DNA from 3 places in the Streptomyces sp. NPDC031340 genome. Region 1 is predicted to be linked to each of the others. Evidence: riboswitches for the same ligand, from Rfam matches in the RefSeq annotation. Region 1 holds a riboswitch; each other region holds the start of a gene.
The links. A riboswitch is a leader RNA that binds a small molecule or an ion and turns the genes downstream of it on or off. The one in region 1 is predicted to bind cobalamin.
Positions count from the first base shown of each region.

Region 2: linked by a shared signal. The riboswitch ahead of nicT (Nickel transporter NicT) and the one ahead of ACZ5GT_RS29415 (prenyltransferase/squalene oxidase repeat-containing protein) in region 1 are both predicted to bind cobalamin.
Region 3: linked by a shared signal. The riboswitch ahead of ACZ5GT_RS07715 (ribonucleoside-diphosphate reductase subunit alpha) and the one ahead of ACZ5GT_RS29415 (prenyltransferase/squalene oxidase repeat-containing protein) in region 1 are both predicted to bind cobalamin.

Region 1 is NZ_JBVIIE010000045.1:30,809-38,557, forward strand. Features, by position in the region: gene ACZ5GT_RS29400 (ABC transporter ATP-binding protein) at 1-1,034, opposite strand, end outside; gene ACZ5GT_RS29405 (energy-coupling factor transporter transmembrane component T) at 1,065-2,183, opposite strand; gene ACZ5GT_RS29410 (SCO2322 family protein) at 2,173-2,832, opposite strand; gene ACZ5GT_RS29415 (prenyltransferase/squalene oxidase repeat-containing protein) at 2,829-4,067, opposite strand; cobalamin riboswitch at 4,188-4,317, opposite strand; gene ACZ5GT_RS29420 (MBL fold metallo-hydrolase) at 4,389-5,426, opposite strand; gene ACZ5GT_RS29425 (aldehyde dehydrogenase) at 5,572-7,029, shown strand; gene ACZ5GT_RS29430 (ferredoxin) at 7,036-7,269, shown strand; gene ACZ5GT_RS29435 (dihydrofolate reductase family protein) at 7,606-7,749, shown strand, end outside.
Region 2 is NZ_JBVIIE010000001.1:243,355-251,103, forward strand. Features, by position in the region: gene ACZ5GT_RS01070 (GAF and ANTAR domain-containing protein) at 1-109, shown strand, start outside; gene ACZ5GT_RS01075 (hypothetical protein) at 171-944, opposite strand; gene ACZ5GT_RS01080 (nucleoside hydrolase) at 1,145-2,110, shown strand; gene nicT (Nickel transporter NicT) at 2,122-3,162, opposite strand; cobalamin riboswitch at 3,191-3,379, opposite strand; gene ACZ5GT_RS01090 (ArsR/SmtB family transcription factor) at 3,460-3,879, shown strand; gene ACZ5GT_RS01095 (glycoside hydrolase family 13 protein) at 4,186-5,841, shown strand; gene ACZ5GT_RS01100 (DUF4142 domain-containing protein) at 5,947-6,693, opposite strand; gene ACZ5GT_RS01105 (DUF6445 family protein) at 6,984-7,667, shown strand; gene ACZ5GT_RS01110 (DUF6479 family protein) at 7,710-7,749, opposite strand, start outside.
Region 3 is NZ_JBVIIE010000008.1:31,031-38,779, reverse strand. Features, by position in the region: gene ACZ5GT_RS07730 (hypothetical protein) at 1-131, shown strand, start outside; gene ACZ5GT_RS07725 (hypothetical protein) at 98-583, opposite strand; gene ACZ5GT_RS07720 (ribonucleotide-diphosphate reductase subunit beta) at 707-1,714, opposite strand; gene ACZ5GT_RS07715 (ribonucleoside-diphosphate reductase subunit alpha) at 1,714-4,113, opposite strand; cobalamin riboswitch at 4,236-4,360, opposite strand; gene ACZ5GT_RS07710 (GNAT family N-acetyltransferase) at 4,413-4,919, opposite strand; gene mctP (monocarboxylate uptake permease MctP) at 4,994-6,604, opposite strand; gene ACZ5GT_RS07700 (DUF3311 domain-containing protein) at 6,601-6,864, opposite strand; gene ACZ5GT_RS07695 (GntR family transcriptional regulator) at 7,154-7,749, opposite strand, start outside.

The sequences.
Region 1 (7,749 bases):
GTCTCGCCGGGGGCGACGGTGAGGTCGATCCGGCGAAGGGCGTCCACCCGGGCCCGGCGGACCGAGAGGGAGCGGACTTCGGCGACGGTGGGCGCGGTGAGCGCCGTGACAGCGGGGGCGCGGTGCCTGCGGAAGGCCGGCCGCCACCGGCCGGCGGGGGCCGGGCGAGGGGGCGGCACGCTCGCCGGCGCCTGCGGGGTGACCCCGGGCCGCGCCCGTCGGGACAGCCGCTCCCGGAGGTCACCGGCCCGGCGCCGCGCGTCCCGCACCGTCAGCGGCAGCGGGGACCAGCCGGCCAGGCGTCCCAGCTCCACGACCGGCGGACACACCGGCGACACGGCCATCACTCCGGCCGGGTCGCCGAGCACCGGGGGCGCTCCGGGGGCGGGGAGCAGGGCGACCTGGTCGGCGTACTGGATGACGCGTTCCAGGCGGTGTTCCGCCATCAGGACCGTCGTGCCGAGGTCGTGGACGAGGCGTTGCAGGACCGCGAGGACCTCTTCCGCGGCCGCCGGGTCGAGGGCCGAGGTCGGTTCGTCGAGGACCAGCACCCTGGGGTGCGGGGTGAGGACCGAGCCGATGGCGACGCGCTGCTGCTGGCCGCCGGAGAGGGTGGCGATCGGGCGGTCGCGGAGGCCGGCCAGCCCGAGCAGGTCGAGGGTCTCCTCCACGCGGCGCCGCATCACCGCCGGCGGCAGGCCCAACGACTCCATGCCGTAGGCGAGTTCGTCCTCGACGGTGTCGGTGACGAAGTGCGAGAGCGGATCCTGCCCCACCGTGCCCACCACGTCCGCGAGTTCGCGCGGCTTGTGCGTGCGGGTGTCGCGGCCCGCGACCGTGACGCGGCCGCGCAGCGTGCCGCCCGTGAAGTGCGGCACCAGGCCGCTGACCGTGCCGAGGACCGTGGACTTGCCGACCCCCGACGGGCCCACCAGCAGCACCAGTTCGCCCTCCGGGACCTCGAAGTCCACGCCGCGGACGGTCGGTTCGGACGCGCCGTCGTACGTCACGGAGACATCCTCGAAGCGGATCACGGCGACTCCTCGATCACGGCGACTCCTCGATCACGGCGACTCCTCGGTCACGACGGCTCCTTGATCACGGCGACCCCGCGGGGACGACGGCTCCCTGGGGGCGACGAACGACGGCAGCAGGCCGAGCAGTACGGCCGCCGCGGGCCACAGCGGCAGGGCGGGGGCGACCAGCGGGACGACGCCGGGGTGCAGCGCCTCCGGGTCGCCGGCGGCGGCGAGGGTGAGCAGCGCGGCCACCGCGGCCCCGGAGCCCGCGACCAGCCAGGCGCGGACGTCCCACCGGTCCGGACGGTACCGGGTGCGCGGGCTGCGGCGGCCGCCCAGCCGCAGCCCGGCCAGGGCCGCGGCGGTCCCGGCGAGCAGCAGCGGCAGCCCGTAGGCGCCGCCCGCGGCGGTCAGCAGCCCGTATGTTCCGGCGCAGACGCCGAGCAGGCCGCCGAGGGTGAGGGCGGCGGTGGTGCGGCGCACGGCGGGCGGGACCTCGGCGGTGCGGCCGTAGCCGCGGGCGTCCATCGCGGCGGCGAGCGCGACGGACCGCTCCAACGCGCCCTCCAGCACGGGCAGTCCGACGTGCAGCAGGCCGCGGACGCCGCTGTCGGGACGGCCGCGCAGCCGGCGGGCGGCGCGCAGGCGCTGGACGTCGGCGATGAGGTTCGGCGCGAAGGTCAGGGCGACGACCACCGCGACGCCCGTCTCGTACAGGGCGCCCGGGAGGGACTTCAGCAGGCGGGACGGGTTGGCGAGGGCGTTCGCGGCGCCCACGCAGATCAGCAGCGCGGCCAGTTTCAGGCCGTCGTAGCAGGCGAAGACGAGTGACTCGGCGGTGACCTCGCCGCCCAGCCGGACGCCCTGCGCCCAGTGCGGCAGGGGGACTTCGGGGAGGGCGACGATCACGTGCGTGCCGGGGACCGGGGAGCCGAGGGCGACGGCGAAGAAGAGGCGGACGCCGAGGACGGCGAGCGCCAGCTTGACGAACGCGGAGTAGGAGCGTGCCCAGGGTGCCTCGGTGCGGCAGACGGCGACGACGTAGGCGGACGTCGCGACGAGGAGGCCGAGCAGCAGGGGGTTGGTGGTGCGGGTGGCCGCGGTGCCCAGACCGAGCGACCACAGCCACCAGGCGCCCGGGTGCAGCGAGGGCTTACCCGCCATGCCCGCGTCGCCGGGTCTGCCACACCGCCGCCGCGCCCAGCAGCACGACCGCTCCGGCACCGGCGAACAGCCCCACCGACGGGCCGCCGCCGTCCGTGCCGTCGTTCTCGCCCGTCTTGTCCGCCGCCGTGCCCGCCGCCGGCTTCTTCGCGCCGGCGATCTGTTCCCCGCACCCCTTGTGCGGATACCCGGCGATCGCGCACAGCAGGGCGTTGGTGTCGTAGCGCAGCGGCTTCGCCACCGAGGCCAGGGCGTCCGCCGTGGTGGCGTCGGCCGGCACCCGCGCGCAGGCGGTACGGCCGGCCGGCGGCGTCTCGCCGGACGGGGCGTCGGCGGCCGTGCCGAAGTCGAGGACGAGAGCCACCCGCTTCTCGCCCTCCCGTGCCGGAGTCCGCGCGCAGATCGTCGAGAAGGAGGTGGTCCCGCGCGGCTTCGCCGCGTCGCCCGAGTCCTCGCTCACCGAGAAGCGGAAGCCCTGGACGTCGCCGTCGGAGGGGCGGGTGGTGGCGGGGCCCTGGGTGGCGTAGGTCCACCGGCCGGACTCCGACTCCCAGAAGGACCAGTAGCGGTAGCCGGTGGCCCGGGCCTGGCCGGTGGCGGCCAGGGCGAGCAGCACGGTGGTCAGCAGGACGGCGAGACGGCGTGTCACGGCTGCTGCCTCTTGCCGCGGCCGCTGAGCAGGAAGCCGATGCCGATGCCGGCGACGAGGAACACGCCGACGATCCACCAGACGCCGAAGCCGGAGTCGTCCTTCTTGCCGGCCTCGGCGGAGTCGGCCTTGGCCGGCTGGGCCTTGGCGGAGGCCGGGACGGACGCCGGCGTGGGGCCGGTGGCGTTCAGGAGCCCGACCAGGTCCTGGCCGCCGAAGTCGCGGACGTCGCCGGATGCCGCGTTCGCGGCCAGGATCAGCTCCGCGTAGGCGGCCGGTCCGCTCGCCCGCGCCCACTGCGCCGAGTTCGCCTCCAGCCAGCGCACGGCGCCGGCCGCCTTGTCGCCCTGGCCCGCGGTGGCGAGGGCGAGGACGGCGTCGGCGGTGTTGCCGTAGTCGGGCTGGGGCTTGGCGCCGGGCATGGCCGAGGTCAGGTGGTGGCCCTTGGCCAGCGTCTTGATGAGGTACGCGGCGCCGTTGCGCGCGGCCTGCCCGGGATCGCTCGCGTCCGCGCAGGCCGGGGCGGTGCCCGTCGGCTTCGCGGCGGCCCCGGTCAGGCCCTTGCCGAGGGCGCCGACCACGGCCGCGGCCGTCGCGTCCGCGTTGGCGGCGAGCGTGCCCTTCTTGTCCGGCTGGTAGGCGAAGGCGCCCGCGTCCTTCGCGTCGCACGGGAGGGCGAGCTTCAGCAGGGCGTCGTAGGGGGACTTGCCGCCCTTGGTCACCCGCGCGGGCTGCTCACCCACGGCGGCGAGGGCGCCGATGACGACGGACGTCGAGTTGGCGTCGCTCGCCCCGCCCGGTGCGTAGCCCCAGCCGCCGTCCTTGTTCTGCGCGGACTTCAGCCAGGCGACCGCCTTGCCGGTGGCGGCGTCGTGGCCGCCGAGGGCGGCGAGGGCCTGGACGGCGGCGGCCGTGCTGTTCGTGTCGACCACGACCTTGGCGTCGCAGGCCTTGGTGGCATCCGCGCGGAACGGTGCGTAGGCGCCGTTCGCGCACTGCTGGCCGACCAGCCAGTCCACCGCCTTCGCCGCCGGGCGCACGCCCACGGTGTCCTGCGCGAGCAGCGCCAGCGACTGGCGCCAGACGCCGTCGTACTTCGGGTCCGAGGAGCCGTACAGGCCGTCGGGTATCGCCGCCGACGGGGACGGCGACGAGGTCGCTGCGACGGCGGGCGCGGCCGTGCCGATCACGGCGGTGGCTGCCAGGGCCGCGGCGGTGCGGCGGACGACGTTCATGCTCGGCGGGTGCCTTCCCCTATGGGAGCGGGCAGCACGGGACACCCCGGGCGGCTCGGCTCCGTATGCCTCGACGGTGCCGTACGCCGGCGGACCGCCGACGCACCTGAGCCGGTCACGACCGTACGGGGCAGTCCGGCTGGCCGCCCTCGGCGGGCGGTTCACGGTTGCGGGTCAGCGCCGGAATTGCACCGGCTTCCCCCCGTACGGGTGTGATGACGACCCGGCTACTGTACCGGCCCGTAGGAACGCCCTGAGCGGCGGCTGTGAGTGGCCCCCGTCACCCCGGCCCAGTCTCTCCATGGGGCCACGAGTACGTGTTCATACGTGCCCCACGGCCACGTACGCCACCGGGTCGCTCCCCGCCACCGCCTCCGCCCGGCCCAGCTTCACCAGCCGCCGCAGGTGGGCCTCGGCCTCCGAGACCGCGATGTTCCTCGATGCGTGGGGAATCTCGTCCCAGGGCCGGTTCCACTCCATGCGCTCGGCGAGCTGCCAGGGCGTGAGCGGTTCGGCGAGCAGGGCGCGCAGACCGGCGAGCCGTGTCTCGTGGTGCGCCAGCAACTCCCGTACGCGGGCGGGGGCGTCGGTGAAGGCGTGCTGGTGGGCCGGGAGCACCTCGGCGGGGGCGAGCCGGCCGACGCGTTCGAGGGAGTCGAGGTAGTCGCCGAGGGGATCGGTGACTGTGGTGTCCTCGGGATCCTCGTACAGGCCGATGTGCGGGGTGATCTCCGGGAGCAGGTGGTCGCCGGAGAACAGGCGGCCGCGGCCCGGCAGTCGGGCCGGGTGCTCCTCCTCCAGGTGCAGGCAGACGTGGCCGGGGGTGTGCCCCGGCGTCCAGATCGCGCGCAGCCGGCGGCCGGGCAGGTCGAGTAGCTCGCCGGGGACGATCTCGCGGTCCGGCAGGGCGGGGGAGAAGCCCGGGAGGGCGGTGCGGGGGACTGCGGCGCGCAGCGGCGCGACGTGCTCCTCGGGGGCGCCGGCGGCGGTGAGCTTGGCCGCCATGTAGGCGAACCAGCGGCCCGGACGAGTGTCCCGGGTGCGCCGCACGACGGCGGTGTCCGCGGCGTGCATGGCGATCCACGCGCCGGACGCCTCCCGCACCCTGCCCGACAGGCCGTGGTGGTCGGGGTGGTGGTGGGTGATGACCACCCCGTGGATCTCGCCGACGGCCGTGCCGCACGCGGTCAGGCCCTCGGCGAGGGCGTCCCAGGAGCCGGGGTCGTCCCAGCCGGTGTCGATCAGCACCGGGCCGCGGTCGGTGTCGACGACGTGCACGAGCGTGTGTCCGAGGGGATTGTCCGGGATGGGGACCTCGACGGACCGTACGCCACCGCCGTGGTCGTGCACCTGCGCCATGGGCCGCCCCGTCCTGGTCGCTCGTCGACTGACCCCGCTGCGAAGCCATTGCCCACTATAACTAGAACTGGTATCAGTTCCTGGAGCGGTTCCTGATTATGCGTCAGAAACGGTACCGGCCCGACCCCGTAGGAGGCAGTCGGTCATGACCGAGCTCGTGGAACACGGACAGCTGTTCATCGGCGGGGAGTTGACCGATCCCCTGGGCGAGGACGTCATCGAGGTGATCTCGCCGCACACGGAGCAGGTCCTCGGGCGGGTGCCGCACGCCTCGGCGGCGGACGTGGACCGGGCGGTCGCGGTGGCGCGGACGGCGTTCGACGATGGCCCCTGGCCGCGGACGACCCTCGACGAGCGGATCGCGGTGGTCACCCGCATCAAGGACGGGATCGCGGCACGGCACGAGGAGATCGCCCGCGTGATCTCGTCCGAGAACGGCTCGCCGTACTCCTGGAGCGTCCTCGCGCAGGCGCTCGGCGCGATGATGGTGTGGGACGCGGCGATCAAGGTCGCCCGGGACTTCCGGTACGAGGAGACACGCGACGGCGTGCTCGGCAGGATCCTGGTGCGCCGCGAGCCGGTCGGGGTGGTGGCGGCCGTGGTGCCGTGGAACGTTCCGCAGTTCGTGGCCGCCGCCAAGCTCGCGCCGGCCCTGCTCACCGGCTGCACGGTGATCCTCAAACCGTCGCCGGAGTCGCCGCTGGACGCCTACATCCTCGCCGGGATCGCCCGCGAGGCCGGGCTGCCCGAGGGCGTCCTGTCCGTCCTGCCCGCCGACCGCGAGGTCAGCGAGTACCTGGTCGGCCACCCGGGCGTCGACAAGGTGTCCTTCACCGGCTCGGTCGCGGCGGGCAAGCGGGTGATGGAGGTGGCCTCCCGCAACCTGACCCGGGTGACCCTGGAGCTGGGCGGCAAGTCGGCGGCGGTCGTCCTGCCGGACGCGGACCTGGAGACGTCCGTCGCGGGCATCGTCCCGGCGGCCTGGATGAACAACGGCCAGGCGTGCGTGGCCCAGACCCGCATCCTGGTGCCCCGCTCCCGCTACGACGAGTTCGCCGACGCCTTCGCCGCCGCCGCGAGCGCGCTGGTGGTCGGCGACCCGCTGGACCCGGCGACCCAGGTCGGCCCGCTGGTGGCCCGGCGCCAGCAGCAGCGCAACCTCGACTACATCCGCATCGGCCAGGAGGAGGGCGCCAAGATCCTCACCGGCGGCGGCCGCCCGGCGGGCCTGGACCGCGGCTGGTACGTCGAGCCGACGCTGTTCGGCGACGTCGACAACTCCATGCGGATCGCCCGCGAGGAGATCTTCGGTCCGGTCATCTGCCTGCTGCCGTACGGCGACGAGGCCGAGGCCCTGAAGATCGCGAACGACTCGGACTACGGGCTGTCCGGCAGCGTCTGGACGGCGGACGTGGCCCACGGCATCGAGGTCGCGCGGCGGGTCCGTACCGGCACCTACTCCGTCAACACCTTCAGCCTGGACATGCTCGGCCCGTTCGGCGGCTACAAGAACTCCGGTCTGGGGCGGGAGTTCGGGCCCGAGGGCTACGGCGAATACCTCGAGCACAAGATGATCCACCTGCCGGCCGGCTGGGAGGCGTGAGCGGGGATGGGTGACCGCTGGCACGTCGACGTCGACCGCTCCCTGTGCATCGGCTCCGCCCAGTGCGTCCACCAGGCCCCTGACGGCTTCCGCCTCGACGCGGGCCGCCAGTCCCACCCCGTCGAGCCGGACGCCGACGCCGACGAGCGGGTACTGGCGGCGGCGGAGAACTGCCCGGTGGAGGCGATCGTGATCACCCTGCTGGGCAGCGGCGAGCCGGTGTTCCCGCCGGAGGAGTGAGGAGCGGGGACGGCGGGGCGGGCGCGGCGGGGCGGCGGGGCGGGCGCCGGACGGATCCGATGCGGTGCCGCGCGCGCCGGTGCGGGCCGGCGAGCGGTCAGGGGCGGTGGGCGCGTGCCCGGGACGGCGCCGCTAGTGCTCTGACCGCGTACGTTCACCGGGTTGGTATGGGAGCGATTGGATGGGCGGTGACGTCCGGTGCGACGCATGGGCCGCTTCCTGACACGCCTTGGAAAAAAGTTGCGGGCCGCTGTCGATCCGGCCACGTCCCGTTCGACGTCATGATGTGCGGCGCCTCGCCGCGCGACGACGCGACAGGACCTGACGAGGACACACGTGGATCAACTGCTGAGAGTCATGAACTTCAACGTCTCGAGTGATGGAATCGGTGCTGGTGAGCACCAGAGTCTCGAGCGGCCGTTCGGCCACGACCATCCCGAGAGGCTGTTCGCCTGGGCCGGAGCCACGGCGAGCTGGCCC
Region 2 (7,749 bases), on a different contig from region 1:
GGAGGAGGCCCTGGCCCGGCTGCGCGGCCACGCCTTCGCCCGCGACCGCACCGTCGTCGACGTGGCCCGCGACGTGGTGGAACACCACCTGCGCTTCGACCACGACTGACACGGGAACGGTTCGGTTTCGGGGGCGGCTTCGGCGGGTGCGGGGCTGCCCGTGGTTCGGCTCAGATCTCCGCCCGACCCTGCTTGCGCACGTCCGTCAGGCGCCGCACCGCCGTCTCGACGGCCGTGCGGGTCGTGTCCGGGGAGACGGCGCCCAGGCCGCCGTCGGTGAGGACGACGGTGTCCGCGCCGGCCCGGACGACGGCGACGTCCAGCGTGAGCACGCTCCGCTCGCCGTAGTCGGTCTGTCCGCTCAGCGTGACCCGCAGGCCCTGGCGGGCGTCCCCGGCCTCCGGCAGGACGGCCTCGGCGACCTTGACGTCCTGCACGTAGCCCTGGGCGGTGGCCGCCGTGAACCCGGCGCACGCGCGCGGCAGCGTCCGCAGCCAGGCCAGCTTCCGGTCGACGGCCGAGGGTGTGAGGGCGCGGACCTGCTGGCGCAGTTGGGAGCCGTCCACGGCGTCGTCGAGACCGGTCTCGGCGAGGACGGCGGAACCGGCGCCGAACAGGTCGTCGGTGTAGAGGGCGTCGAGGAGCCGTCGGCAGTCCGGCGCCTTGGCGGTGGCCTTCAGCAGGCCGTCCCGCCAGGTCGCGGCCCCCTGGGTGGGGGTCCAGGACGGGCCCAGGTCGGCCGGGGTGAGCAGGGCGGCCTGCGCCTGGTCCCGGGTGAGGGGGCGGGTGGAGAGGGCGGCGGCCGGAGGGGACGCGGCGGCGCGGGAGGCGGCGGGCGCGGCCTGCCGCGCCGCGTCCGGGCCGGCCGTGCAGGCCGCCGCGGCCGGCAGGACGCCCGCGCAGAGCGCGGAGACGACGAGGACGCGGGCCGGGGTACGGGTCATCGGGGCCTCCTGAGCCAGCAGCTTCCAAGATCGGTACGTCTCCCACGGGACCACCGCCCCCCGGCGCCCACCAGTGCGCCGGTCCGTCCGGGTTACGGCCATGGCCGACCCGGCCGTGGCCGAGCCGTCGGGCGTGGCCTGCCGCCCGTGGTCCGTCGGCGGCTGCGTAAGGTCGCTGTCCGAGGAGAGAGGAGCCTGCCGTGACCGGTCAGCCCATTCCGGTGATCATCGACTGCGACACCGGTGTCGACGACGCCCTGGCCCTGCTGTTCGCCGTCCGCCATCCCGGGCTCGACCTGCGGGCGGTCACCTGCGTCGCCGGGAACACGGACGTGGACGGCGTCGTCCGCAACACGCTGACCGTGCTGGAGCAGGCGGGCGCCCCCGACATCCCCGTCGGCCGGGGCGCCGAACGCCCGCTGATCGAGCCCGTGCGGTCGGCGCGGCACGTGCACGGCGACGACGGCATGGGCGACCTCGGCCTGCCCGCGCCGGCCCGCACCCCGTCCGGCCTGGACGCGGTGACCCTGCTGCGCCGGGAGATCCTCGCCTCGCCCCGCCCGGTGACCCTGATCCCCACCGCGCCCCTGACCAACATCGCCCTGCTGCTGCGCACCCACCCCGAGGTGACCCGCAACATCGAGCGGATCGTCTTCATGGGCGGCGCGGTGGCCACCGGCAACGCCACGCCGGTCGCCGAGTTCAACGTCTGGCACGACCCGGAGGCGGCCGCGATCCTGCTCACGGCGGGCGTGCCGATCACCATGTACGGCCTCGACGTGTTCCAGCGGGTCATCGTGCCGGCCGCCGACGTACGGCGCCTGCGGGCGAGCGCGGAACCGGGCGCCCGCCTGGCCGGCGAACTGCTCGCCCACCGCCCCTCCGCGCCGGACCCCGACGGCGACGACCCCGACGGCGGCCTCGGCGACGCGGGCGCCGTCTGCTCGGTCGCCGACCCGGCCGGCATCACCACCAGGCCGCTGCCCGTCGAGGTCTGCCTCGCTCCCGGCCCCACCCGCGGCCAGACCGTCGTCGACCGGCGCGCCCGCCCCGGCGAGTCCGAGATCCACGAGGGCGGCCGCCGCCGGCCGTCGGTGGACGTGGCCCTGGACGTCGACGTCCCCCGCTTCGTCCACCTGTACCTGTCGACGGTGGAAGGGCGTTAGCCGGAACGGAGTCAGTCGGCCTTCGCCGGCCGGGCCGCCCAGCGTTGTTCCACCCTGGCCAGGCGCCAGTACGTCACGGCGACCGCCCAGACGACCACGAACAGGCCGACGATGACGTAGCCGACGTCGCCGAGGTCGAGACCGGCCAGCTGCATCGTGCCGATGACGAAGGCGACGGCGATGGACAGGCCGGTGATGGTGACGTTGTAGTAGACCTTGCGCACCGGGTTGGAGAAGGCCCACTGGTAGGCGAAGTTCATGAACGTGCCGTCGAGCGTGTCGAACAGGCACATCCCCGCGGTGAACAGCAGCGGCAGGCACAGCACCGCGTACCACGGCAGCCCGGCCGCCGCGCCCGAGCCGGCCATCGCCAGCAGCACCACCTCGGTGGCCGTCTCGAAGCCGAGCCCGAACAGGAAGCCGACCGCGTACATCTGGCCGGGGCGGGAGACCGACCGGGTGAGGCGGCCGAGGAAGCGGTTCACCAACCCCCTTGACTCCAGGTGCCGTTCGAGTTCCCGCTCGTCGTACGTGCCCGCCCGCATCGCCCGGAAGACCCGCAGGATGCCCACCAGGGCGACCAGGTTGAGCGCGGCGATGAGATACAGGAACGTGCCGGCGACGGTCGTCCCCATGAAGCCGAGGACCTGGTGGACGGACGAGTCGCGGTTGGTCACCCGGTCGGCGAGGTGCGTGCCGCCCGCGGTCATCGCCGCCAGCACGATCACCACGCTGGAGTGCCCGAGCGCGAACCAGAACCCCACCGACACCGGCCGTTTGCCGTCGGCCATCAGTTTGCGGGTGGTGTTGTCGATCGCCGCGATGTGGTCGGCGTCGAAGGCGTGCCGCGCCCCGAGGGTGTAGGCGGTGACGCCGAGTCCGATGCCGAACGTGCGGGTGCCGACCTCGTAGTGGCCGGGGACGACGAGCAGGAACAGGACGCCGAACGCCAGGATGTGCAGGGCGGTGATGACGGCCAGCAGGCCGGCCGTCTTCACCGTGTCCTCGCGCCGCCAGCGGAAGGAGGCAGAGTTGTGGGCAGGGTCGGTCATACGGTCACGCTCCAGCACCTCGTGGATCACTTCGTGAGCTGCCGTGGCCGGTCTCCTGGCTTACGGGTCGTGCGTCGCCGGTCCGCCTTCCCGGCCGCCTCGCGGCGGCCAGTGGCTGTCCCGAAGGGGACGTGGGCCGACAACTCCCCGATCACAGTGGCGAGGGCCGCTCCGGTTTCGCACCGGCTTCCCGAACACCACGGCCCGCCCACCGTAGGGGCGCGGACCCTCCCCTGCATAGCTGCACACATGCGCAGGTATCGAAGATCACAGAGGGACGCCTGCGAGGATGACCCCATGCATCTCGTCCCGGCCGACCGCGCGGACCGCCGCGCCATCGACGGCCACCGGGTGTGCGACGCGATCGCCGCCATCGGCGACGCGGGCCGCGTCCGCGCCTGGGCCGACCGTTTCTCCCTGCTCGCGGACCCGAAACGGCTCGCGCTGCTCCTCGCCCTGCACCGCACCGGCCCCCTGGCCGTGTCCGACCTGGCGATCGCGACCGGCATGAACGACCCCGCCGTGTCCCAGGCGCTGCGGCTGCTGCGGGCCGCGGGGGTGGTGGCCGGCGAGAAGGAGGGCCGGGTGGTGCGCTACCGGGTCGTCGACACGGACGTACAGGCACTGCTCGCCCACTGCGGGGCGGACGCCGGCCCGGACGCCGACTTGCATGCCGGCTCGGACATCGGCTCGGACCGCGGCTGGGACGGCTGCTGACCGGGCGCGCGGGGGGCGCACGGCCACACCGCGACGCACTGACGCGCGGGGCGCATCGGCCGCATCCCGGAGGACGGATGCGTGCCCGGGGCACGGACGCATCCCGGAGCACGGACGCGCGGTGCACGGCGGACGGGGCGCACGGTGGGGCGGGCGGTGGGGCGGGCGGGTGGCGGACGGGGCCGGCGAACGCCTCCGAAGCAGGAGGTTACCGGGGCGTTCCGGGTTCACCCGGCGGGCTGTCCCGGACAGAGTTGTGTCTGTCGTCCGCCTTTTCTCCGGCCCGGCCCGTCCGAAGGGGAGCACGTGAACCACCCCGCGCCCGACCTCTCGTCCAAGGACCCCGACTGGTGGCGGCAGGCCGTCGTCTACCAGGTCTACCCGCGCAGCTTCGCCGACGCCGACGGCGACGGGCTCGGCGACCTCAGGGGGATCACCCAGCGCCTGACCCACCTCGCCGCCCTCGGCGTCGACGCCCTGTGGCTCAGCCCCTTCTACCCCTCCGAACTCGCCGACGGCGGTTACGACGTCGTCGACCACCGGGACGTCGACCCGCGCCTGGGCACGCTGGACGACTTCGGCGCCATGGTCGCCGAGGCGCACCGGCTCGGCCTGAAGGTGCTCGTCGACCTGGTCCCCAACCACACCTTCCACCGGCACCGCTGGTTCCAGGAGGCCCTCGCCGCCGGACCCGGCTCGCCCGCCCGCGGCCGCTACGTCTTCCGGGACGGCCGCGGCGAACACGGCGAACTACCGCCCTCCGACTGGCAGTCCGTCTTCGGCGGCAGCGCATGGCGGCGGGTGCCGGACGGGCAGTGGTACCTGCATCTGTTCGCGCCCGAGCAGCCGGACCTCGACTGGTCCCACCCGGAGGTGCGCGAGGACTTCCGCACCACCCTGCGGTTCTGGTCCGACCGCGGCGTCGACGGCTTCCGCGTCGACGTCGCGCACGCCCTGGCCAAGGACCTGAGCGAACCGCTGCGCGACCTCGGCGACCTGCCCCGGGTCGCCGAGGAGGCCCTGCTGCTGACCGCGCCGGGCAGCCACCCCTACTGGGACCGCGACGAGGTGCACGACATCTACCGCGACTGGCGCACGATCCTGGACGCCTACCGCCCGCCCCGTGCGGCCGTCGCCGAGGCCTGGGTACCGGACGCCCGGCGCGCGCTGTACGCCCGCCCCGACGAACTGGGCCAGGCGTTCAACTTCGAGTATCTGCAGGCCGGCTGGGACGCCGAGGAACTGCGCCGGGTGATCGCCTCCTCGCTGCGGACGGCCCGTACCGTGGGCGCCTCCGCGACCTGGGTGCTGTCCAACCACGACGTCGTACGCCACGCCTCACGGCTGACGCTGCCGCCGGGCGCCGACGAGAACGCCTGGCTGCTGTCCGGCGGGCACGCCCCGGCGGTGGACGAGGCGGCCGGGCTGCGCCGGGCCCGGGCGGCGACCCTGCTGATGCTGGCGCTGCCCGGATCGGCGTACCTCTACCAGGGCGAGGAGCTCGGCCTGCCGGAGGTCGCCGACCTGCCCGCCGAGGTGTTGCAGGACCCGATCTGGGAGCAGACGGGTCACGTCCGCAAGGGCCGCGACGGCTGCCGGGTGCCCCTGCCGTGGACGACGACGGGGCCGTCGTACGGCTTCGGGGCGGGCCGGGCCTGGCTGCCGCAGCCGCCGGGATTCGCGGCGTACTCGGTCGAGGCGCAGGACGGCGCCGAGGGCTCCACCCTGGAGCTGTACCGCAGGGCGCTGCGGCTGCGCCGCAAGCTGCTCGAGGGCGAGTCGCTGACCTGGGTGCAGGACGCCCCCGACGGAGTCCTGCACTTCACCCGCCGCGAGGGCTGGCGGTGCGTCACCAACCTCTCGGGGAGCGCCGTCCGGCTGCCGCCCGGGGAAGTGCTGCTGAGCAGCGCGCCGGTCGAGGACGGCCGGCTGGACCCGGACACCACCGTCTGGCTCGCCTGACCGCACCGAACGCGCCCGGCACTCACGGCACCGGGCGCGCGCGGTCATCACGGCACCGGGCGCGCCCGGTACTCACTCACCGGTCCTCACCGGCGCGCCCGGTCGTCATCCCACCGTCGGGTTCGGGGTGGCGGGCTGGGCCGACGACTCGCCGGGCAGGGCCGGCGGCTGGGTCGTGCTGTCCACCGGCGGGGTGAGCACCACCTCGGGCTGGCCCGCGGCCGGGGGCGGCGGGGTCAGGTCCGTCGAAGGCAGCTTCGGCGGGGTGGTCTGCTGGAAGAGGGCCTGGTCGAAGTCGACCAGACCGGTCTGCTCCATCACCGTGATGTGGTCCAGGACCGTGTCGTTGGCCTGGTCGGCGAGCGTCCGCACCAGGGTGTTCTTGGTCGTCGAGCGGATCTTCGCGATCGTGTTGAAGATCGAACCGTGCGTGATGCGCAGGATGTTGGCGAAGTCCTTGTCGAACTGCGCGCCGCTGTCGGCGTTGAGGGTGTTGATGAACCCCTGCTGCTGCGGACTCGGCAGGTTGGGTATCGCGATACCGAGCATGGGGCCGATCTTCCGGCAGCTGGCGTCCAGCGCCGCGTGCCCGTCGATCAGGTGCTTGCTGGCCGTGATGACCGCCTTGCTCTGCCCCTTCTTCAGGCCCATCTGGCCGACCGGGTACTCCCACAGCCCGGCCGCACGCACCTTGACGACGAAGTCCCGGTCGCCCTCCGTCAGCGGGCCCCACTGGGTCTGCGCGATGACCCGGTCCGGCGCGCTGCTGACCTTGCTGACCCCGAGCATCGACGGATAGGCGAGCGCGACGAGGGTCATGCTGAGCGCACCGCCCACGAAGAGAGTTCCCATCGCGTTCCGCGAAAAGCGCACCGTGCCTCCTGCCCGGTCGGGGGTCCCGCCAAGGGACGGCGGGGGTCGGACGCAGGGGAGTACGGACCGGATCAGCCGCAGAACCTTTTGATTTGGTAAAAACTGCGGGGTGTGAGCCAGGTCTCGCGCACCCGCCGGGGCCGCCCCGACGGGTTGACGGAAGGTTGACCGTCGTGCAGGAGAGTTGACCCGTTCGCGGGAGAGTCGAGACCCGCCCCGCGCCTACATTCGGCCGCATGTCCCCCCAGCCCCCCAGGTTCCCCGCAGGCATGTCCCCCCAGCCCACCAGGACGCCCGCAGCCCTGCCCGTGCTCCCGTACCGCAAGCCCACCAAGGGCCGCGACTACTGGGTGCTGGACGACGTCCTGCCCGACCTAGACGCCGTACGGGAGCGCTGTCTCGCCAGGGAGGACTGGGTCCAGGGGTATCCGTACACCGCGGAGACCTGGCCGGGCCTGCGTGCCATGCCGGGGCTGGAACCCGGTGAACTCGCCCGTGTGGAGCGGCTGGTGAGGAAGGCGACCGGGGCGGACCGGCTGTGGGTGCAGCGGGCGCCCGGCGGCGGCACCCTCAACCACAACTGCGTCCAGGTCGTCGGCGCGGGCGAGAGCGAGCCGCGCCCGCACACCGACTCACGCGCGCTGTGCCGGTACGCGGCCGTGCTCTACCTCAATCCCGCCGTGCCCAAGGACTGCGGCACGAGCTTCTACCGCCAGTCCCTGCCGGGCGGCCGGCTCGGCGGCAACGTGGTGCAGGCGCCGCACAACAACCTCGTCGAGGCGCTCGGGACGCGGTTCGTGGCGCCGGACGCCTTCGAGGAGGACGTCCGTGTCCCGCACCGCGCCAACCGGCTGCTGCTCTACAACGCCAACCTGGTGCACAGCGCGACCGGTTACTGCGGCAGCACGCCGGCCGACAAGAGGATGACGGCGGTCTTCTTCTGGATGGCCTGAGGCGAGCGTGCCGCCCGCTCGCCTGAGCCGAGCGGGCCGCGCTCACACGTGGCCGATGCCGCCGCTGCCGAAGGAGCCGCTG
Region 3 (7,749 bases), on a different contig from region 1:
CCGGCATCCTCCACGACCGGCGCGTCGACCGGCAGATCCGGGAGGCCGAGCGGGCCCGCGCGGAGGCGGGCGCCCGGCGTCCGGCACGGCGGCCGGGCTACTTCACCACCACGGTGACCCACCACTCCTGAATCCCCTTGCAGGCGATCCGGCCGGTCCGGTCGGCGCACAGCGGCCGCTGCGAGGACAGCCGGGACCGGCCCGCGGAGACGGCCTCGAAGGCGGCGCTCGCGTCGCCCGGCCGCAACACGAAGCCGGCGTTGGTGGCCCGCAGCCCGGTACCGCTCACGGCGACCGGCTTCCAGGGCCGCTCGGCGGTCCCGTCCAGGCTGATGCGGACCGTGCCTCCCACGGCCAGGCAGACGGTACGGCCGCTGTCGGCGGCGTCGAGCCGCGCGGAGTCCGCGCAGCCGGCCGGGGTGGCCGTGGGGGCGGACGGCGAGACCGTGTCACCACCTCCCCCTTTCCCGCTCCCCGCCCCGCTGCCACCGCCACTTCCGCTGCCGTTGCCGCAGCCGGCGACGGCAGCGGCCAGGGTCAGTGCCGCGAGGGCGAGAGCGGTGCGCTGGGTCGTTCGGCCCATGGGTGGCCTCCTTCCCGGTCCTCCCGGTGTTCCCGGTCCTCCAGGTCCTTCCGGTCCTTCAGTCCTCCCGGTCCTCCCGGTCGGACCTCGGTGGGACGTACCACCCGCGTTCCCGGATCCCGGTCAGAAGTCCTCGTCGAGGTCGACCGTGCCCTCCACCGCGACCTGGTAGGCCGACGGGCGCCGCTCGAAGAAGTTGGTCAGCTCCTGGACGCCCTGCAGCTCCATGAAGGGGAAGGGATTCTCCGAGCCGTACACGGGCGCGAAGCCGAGGCGGGTGAGGCGCTGGTCGGCGACGCACTCCAGGTACTGGCGCATCGAGTCGGTGTTCATGCCCGGCAGCCCGTCGCCGCACAGGTCGCGCGCGAACTGCAGCTCCGCCTCGACGGCCTCCCGCAGCATGTCCGTCACCTGCTGCCCGAGCTCGTCGTCGAAGAGGTCCGGCTCCTCCTTGCGCACGGTGTCGACCACGTCGAACGCGAACGACATGTGCATGGTCTCGTCGCGGAACACCCAGTTGGTGCCGGTCGCCAGGCCGTGCAGCAGGCCCCGGCTGCGGAACCAGTAGACGTACGCGAAGGCGCCGTAGAAGAACAGGCCCTCGATGCACGCGGCGAAGCAGATCAGGTTGAGCAGGAAGCGGCGGCGGTCGGCCCGGGTCTCCAGGCGGTCGATCTTCTCCACCTCGTCCATCCACCGGAAGCAGAACCCGGCCTTCTCGCGGATCGACGGGATGTTCTCCACCGCCGCGAAGGCGGCCGTCCGGTCGTCCGGATCGGGCAGGTAGGTGTCCAGCAGGGTCAGGTAGAACTGGACGTGCACGGCCTCCTCGAACAGCTGACGGCTGAGGTACAGCCGCGCCTCGGGAGAGTTGATGTGCTTGTACAGCGTCAGCACGAGGTTGTTGGCGACGATCGAGTCGCCCGTCGCGAAGAACGCCACCAGGCGGCCGATCAGGTGCTGTTCGGCGGGCGTCAGCTTCGCGAGGTCGGCCACGTCCGAGTGGAGGTCGACCTCCTCCACGGTCCAGGTGTTCTTGATCGCGTCCCGGTAGCGCTCGTAGAAGTCCGGGTAGCGCATGGGGCGCAGCGTCAGCTCGAAGCCGGGGTCGAGCAGGTGGTGGGAGCGCATTACTGGCAGGCCTCGCAGGACTCGGGGTTCTCAAGGGAGCAGGCGACGGCTTCGGGGTCGGCCGCCTGCTGTGCGGGGACGGGGGCGGTGGCCGCCTGGGCCCGGGCGGCGCGGGCGATGCGGGTGGCCGGGCGCGAGCGCAGGTAGTACGTCGTCTTCAGGCCCTGCTTCCAGGCGTACGCGTACATCGAGGAGAGCTTGCCGATCGTCGGCGTCTCCAGGAACAGGTTCAGGGACTGCGACTGGTCCAGGAACGGGGTCCGGGCGGCGGCCATGTCGATCAGGCCGCGCTGCGGGATCTCCCACGCCGTGCGGTACAGCCGCCGGACGTCCTCGGGGATCCACGCGAAGTCCTGGACCGAGCCGTTCGCCTCGCGCAGCGCCTCGCGGGTGCGGGAGTCCCATACGCCCAGCTCCTTGAGGTCCCTGACCAGGTACGAGTTGACCTGGAGGAACTCACCGGACAGCGTCTCGCGCTTGAACAGGTTGGACACCTGCGGCTCGATGCACTCGTACACGCCGGCGATCGAGGCGATGGTGGCGGTCGGGGCCACGGCCAGCAGCAGGGAGTTGCGCAGGCCGACCGCGGCGATCCGTTCGCGCAGCGCCGCCCAGCGCTCCGGCCAGGCGAACTCCACGCCGTAGTGGTCGGGGTGCAGCACGCCCCGGGCGGTACGGGTCTGCTCCCAGGCCGGCAGCGCGCCGTTCCGTTCGGCGAGGTCGGCGGAGGCTTCGTAGGCGGCGAGCATGACGCGCTCGGCGATCCGCGTCGAGAGCTCCCGGGCCTCCGCCGAGTCGAAGGGCAGGCGCAGCTTGAAGAAGACGTCCTGCAGGCCCATCACGCCCAGGCCGACCGGGCGCCACCGGGCGTTGGAGCGGGCCGCCTGCTCGGTCGGGTAGTAGTTGACGTCGACGACGCGGTCGAGGAAGGTGACGGCCGTGCGGACGGTGGCGTCCAGCCGCTCCCAGTCGATTTCCCCGCCGGTCTCCCCGCCGTCGACGAAGGCGCCGAGGTTGACCGAACCGAGGTTGCAGACGGCCGTCTCCCCGTCGTCGGTGACCTCCAGGATCTCCGTGCACAGGTTGGAGGAGTGCACGACGCGGCCCGGCTCGGCCGTCTGGTTGGCGGTGCGGTTGGCGGCGTCCTTGAAGGTCATCCAGCCGTTGCCGGTCTGCGCGAGGGTGCGCATCATGCGGCCGTACAGCTCGCGCGCCGGAAGGGTCCTGCGCGCGAGCCCCTCGGCCTCTGCTTTGCGGTAGGCGGCGTCGAAGTCCTCGCCCCACAGGTCGACCAGTTCGGGCACGTCCGACGGGGAGAACAGCGACCACTGCTCGTCGGCGTTCACCCGGCGCATGAACTCGTCCGGCACCCAGTGCGCGAGGTTGAGGTTGTGCGTGCGGCGGGCGTCCTCGCCGGTGTTGTCCCGCAGCTCCAGGAACTCCTCGATGTCGGCGTGCCAGGTCTCCAGGTAGACGGCGGCCGCGCCCTTGCGCCGGCCGCCCTGGTTCACGGCGGCGACCGAGGCGTCGAGGGTCTTCAGGAACGGGACGATGCCGCCCGAGTGCCCGTTGGTGCCGCGGATCAGCGAACCCCGGGAGCGGATGCGGGAGTAGGCGATGCCGATGCCGCCGGCGTGCTTGGAGAGCCGGGCGACCTGGTGGTAGCGGTCGTAGATGGAGTCCAGCTCGTCCAGCGGGGAGTCGAGGAGGTAGCAGGACGACATCTGGGGGTGCCGGGTGCCGGAGTTGAACAGCGTGGGGGAGGAGGGGAGGTAGTCGAGGCGGCTCATGAGCGCGTAGAGCGCGGCGACCTCGTCGGCGGAGCGGACCGTGTCGTCCTCGGCCAGACCGCTCGCCACCCGCAGCATGAAGTGCTGCGGCGTCTCGATCACGCGGCGGGTGATCGGATGCCGCAGCAGGTAGCGGCTGTGCAGGGTGCGCAGGCCGAAGTAGCCGAAGCGGTCGTCCGCCCCCGCGTCCACCAGCGCGTCGAGGCGTGAAGCGTGGACGCGTACGAACGCGGCGGTCCGGTCGGCGATCAGGCCCTCGCGGTGCCCCACGGCGACCGACTCGGTGAACGACGTGACCCCCTGCGAGGCGGCCTCGGCGGCGATGCTGATCGTCAGCAGCCGGGCGGCCAGCCGCGAGTAGGCCGGGTCCTCGGAGATGAGGCCGGCGGCCGCCTCGGTGGCCAGCTCGCGCAGCTCCGTCCCGTCCGCCCGCGCGGACCGGCCGCGCAGCGCGGCGGCGGCGACCCGGCCGGGGTCGGCGTCGGGCAGGTCGGCGGTCAACTCGGTCAGGGTCCGCAGCAGTTCGGCACCGGGGCCGTCGCCGTCCGGCTGGATCGCCGATACCGGATCCTGGGTCGCCGATGCCGGATCGGCTGGCGCGATGGTCACGTGGGGGCTCTCCCTCGCTCGGCACGGGGCCTTGCGGAGGGCAGGGGGCAGCCACGAGCGCACACGACGCCGCGTCCACCGGCCCATTCCACGAGGCCCGGACGTCAGGCACCCGGACCGGACGGCCGGGCGCGCTGTCGGCAGGTCCTCGGACTGACTCCTGTGCACAGGCGTGCACAAGTACACCGTTGCGGGACAGTTCCGGATTCGCACCGGATTCCCCTGCGGCGACAGCGAGCATGAGCATACATCTTGTGCCGTACTGCAGTGTCACCCCCAGATGTTGTGTCGCGGTGGCTTCACAGGGTCAACTCGTAGGCGAGCAGAGTGATGTCGGTCAGGTGCGGGATGGGGTTCCAGTCCCGCTCGGGCGTGCGGGCGAAGCCCACGCGTTCGTAGATGCGGTGGGCGGTGTGCATGGTCCGCTGGGTCGACAGGACGACGCGGACGCAGCCCTCCACCTCCCGGGCGCGGTCCAGACAGGCGCGGACCAGCGCCTCGCCGACGCCCCGGCCGCGGGCGTCGTGCGCGACCGCGAGCATGCGTATCTCGGCCTCGCCGGGCCCGGCGATGTCGGCCATCGGGCCGCCGGACGGCACGAAGGTCACGCCGCCCAGCAGGCGGTCCCCGCGCACGGCGACCAGCACCTCGGCCGCGGCGGCGCGCTTGCCGACGTCCTTCAGCTCCGCGAGGTAGGCGTCGTCCTCCCCGAAGTCGAGGAGACCGTCCCGCAGATATGCCTGGGCGGTGATCTCGCCGAGTTCCTCGTACTCACCGGGATCCACCCGCCGCATCACGATGTCCATGCGGCGAGTGTGCCCGACGGGTACGACAACGGGCCGCCGGTGTCCACACCGACGGCCCGTCGCTCCGTGGTTCCCTAGTGCGCCGGCTCCGCGGTCGCCGGCGGCAGTTCCACCTCGACTCCCGGGTCGCCGGCGTCCGCCGTGTAGTCCTCCGGCTTCGTCTGGTCGACGCCCTCGGGTGCCTTCAGGGCCCGCATCACGAAGGTCAGCACAATGGTCACCGCGACATTGAGCACGAACGCGGTGAGGCCGATGTAGCCGATCTCGCCGATGCCCGGGATCTCCTTCGCCGAGCCGCCGAAGTGCTTCTGCGTCGGCGAGGCCACCCCGTACGCGGCGACCGTGCCGTAGACCATGCCCACCGCCCAGCCGGTGAGCAGTGCCCAGCGGTGGAACCACCGCGTGAACAGGCCGCCGACCAGGGCCGGGAAGGTCTGCAGGATCCAGATGCCGCCCAGCAGCTGGAAGTTGATGGCGACGGTCTTGTCCATCGTCAGGACGAAGACCAGCGCGCCCACCTTCACCAGCAGGGACACGATCTTGGAGACCCGGGTCTCCTCCTTCGGTGTCGCGTCGGGCCTGATGAAGTCCCTGTAGATGTTCCGGGTGAACAGGTTCGCCGCCGCGATGGACATGATGGCCGCCGGGACGAGGGCGCCGATACCGATCGCGGCGAACGCCACCCCCGCGAACCAGTCGGGGAACATGTTCTCGAACAGCTGCGGGATCGCCAGCTGGCCGTTGGTGACCTTCACGCCGGCCGCGATCGCCATGAAGCCCAGCAGGGCCAGCAGGCCGAGCATCAGCGAGTACAGCGGCAGGATCGTGGTGTTGCGGCGGATCACCTCGCGGCTGCCGGAGGACAGCGTCGCGGTGATCGAGTGCGGGTACATGAACAGCGCGAGCGCGGAGCCGAGCGCCAGCGTGGCGTACGTCCACTGGCCCGCCGGGGCCGGCACCAGACCGCCCGCCCCCGCGGCCGCGTACTTCTCGCCCGCCTTCGCGAAGATGTCGTCGAACCCGCCCAGCTTGATCGGGATGTAGATGATCGCCACCGCGATGACGATGTAGATCAGCGTGTCCTTCACGAACGCGATCAGCGCGGGCGCCCGCAGGCCCGACGAGTAGGTGTAGGCCGCCAGCACGCCGAACGCGATCAGCAGCGGCAGGTCCTTCACGAACCAGTTCGTGTTCTCGCCGCCGCCGACGCCCATCACGTCCAGCACCGCCTGGATGCCGACGAGCTGGAGCGCGATGTACGGCATCGTCGCCAGGATGCCGGTCACCGCTACCGCCAGCGACAGGCCCTTGGAGCCGAAGCGGCCGCGCACGAAGTCCGACGTCGTCACGTAGCCGTGCCGGTGCGACACCGACCACAGCCGAGGCAGGAACGTGAAGATCAGCGGGTAGACGAGGATGGTGTACGGCACCGCGAAGAAGCCGGCCGCCCCCGCCGCGTAGACCGCCGCCGGCACGGCGACGAAGGTGTACGCCGTGTACAGGTCGCCGCCGAGCAGGAACCAGGTGATCCAGGTGCCGAACGACCGTCCGCCCAGCCCCCATTCGTCGAGGCTGTGCTCGTTCTCGGCCCGGCGCCAGCGCGCGGCCAGGAAGCCCATCGCCGTGACGGCGAGGAAGAAGAAGACGAAGACACCGAGCGCGGTGCCGTTGACGCCGTCCTTCACTTCGACGCACCGCCCCTCTGCGCGGCGCGGGCACGCCGGTCGCGCTGCCACAGCTTGTACGCGGTCATCGTCAGCGCGGTGGACAGCAGCACCCAGAGCATCTGGTACCAGTAGAAGAACGGGATCCCGGCGAGCGTGGGATCCGTCTCGGCGTAGGAACCGACCCACAGCATCGCCACGAAGGGCGCCGTCAGGCAGACGGCGATGACGATGCGGGCCGGTGTCACCACCGGGGGTCTGGCTTCGGGCGCATTCGACATACCGCGACTCCGTCCCGTCACTGATCACATGTGCAATGCGCAGGCAATCTAGGTCACGGTGTCATGTGAGCGGAAGACCGCGTCGCGAGGTCGGTGTGGCGATTGTGTGCAGTTGCCGCCGCCGGGCCGGCGGCGGCGGAAGTCCCGCGCGGGTTCTGCATCCTGACGGACCGTCGGTATCGCTCGAACGCGCGCCTGAGCGGCGCTCCGGTGTTCGGATCCGGCTGCGCCTGGCGTGCGGGGACGGGCCCCAGGGCCCGCGACGCCGGGGTGATCCAAACGACAGGCCCTAGTCCTGCGGGCGCTTCAGCCTGGCCACGAACTTGTAGCGGTCCCCCCGGTACACCGACCGGACCCACTCCACCGGCTGCCCTTCCCGGTCCAGCGAGTGCCGGGAGAGCATCAGCATCGGCAGGCCCACGTCCGTGCCGAGCAGGCCGGCCTCGCGCGGAGTGGCCAGAGAGGTCTCGATGGTCTCCTCGGCCTCGGCGAGGCGGACGTCGTAGACCTCGGCGAGCGCGGTGTAGAGGGACGTGTACTTGGCCAGCGAGCGGCGCAGGGCCGGGAAGCGCTTGGCGCTGAGGTGCGTGGTCTCGATGGCCATCGGCTCGCCGTTGGCCATGCGCAGCCGCTCGATCCGCAGCACCCGGCCGCCGGCGGTGATGTCCAGGAGCCCGGCGAGGCGGTCGTCGGCGGTGATGTAGCCGATGTCCAGCAGTTGCGACGTGGGCTCCAGGCCCTGCGCCCGCATGTCCTCGGTGTAGGAGGTGAGCTGCAGCGCCTGCGACACCTTCGGCTTGGCGACGAAGGTGCCCTTGCCCTGGATGCGCTCCAGGCGGCCCTCGACGACGAGTTCCTGGAGGGCCTGGCGGACGGTCGTGCGCG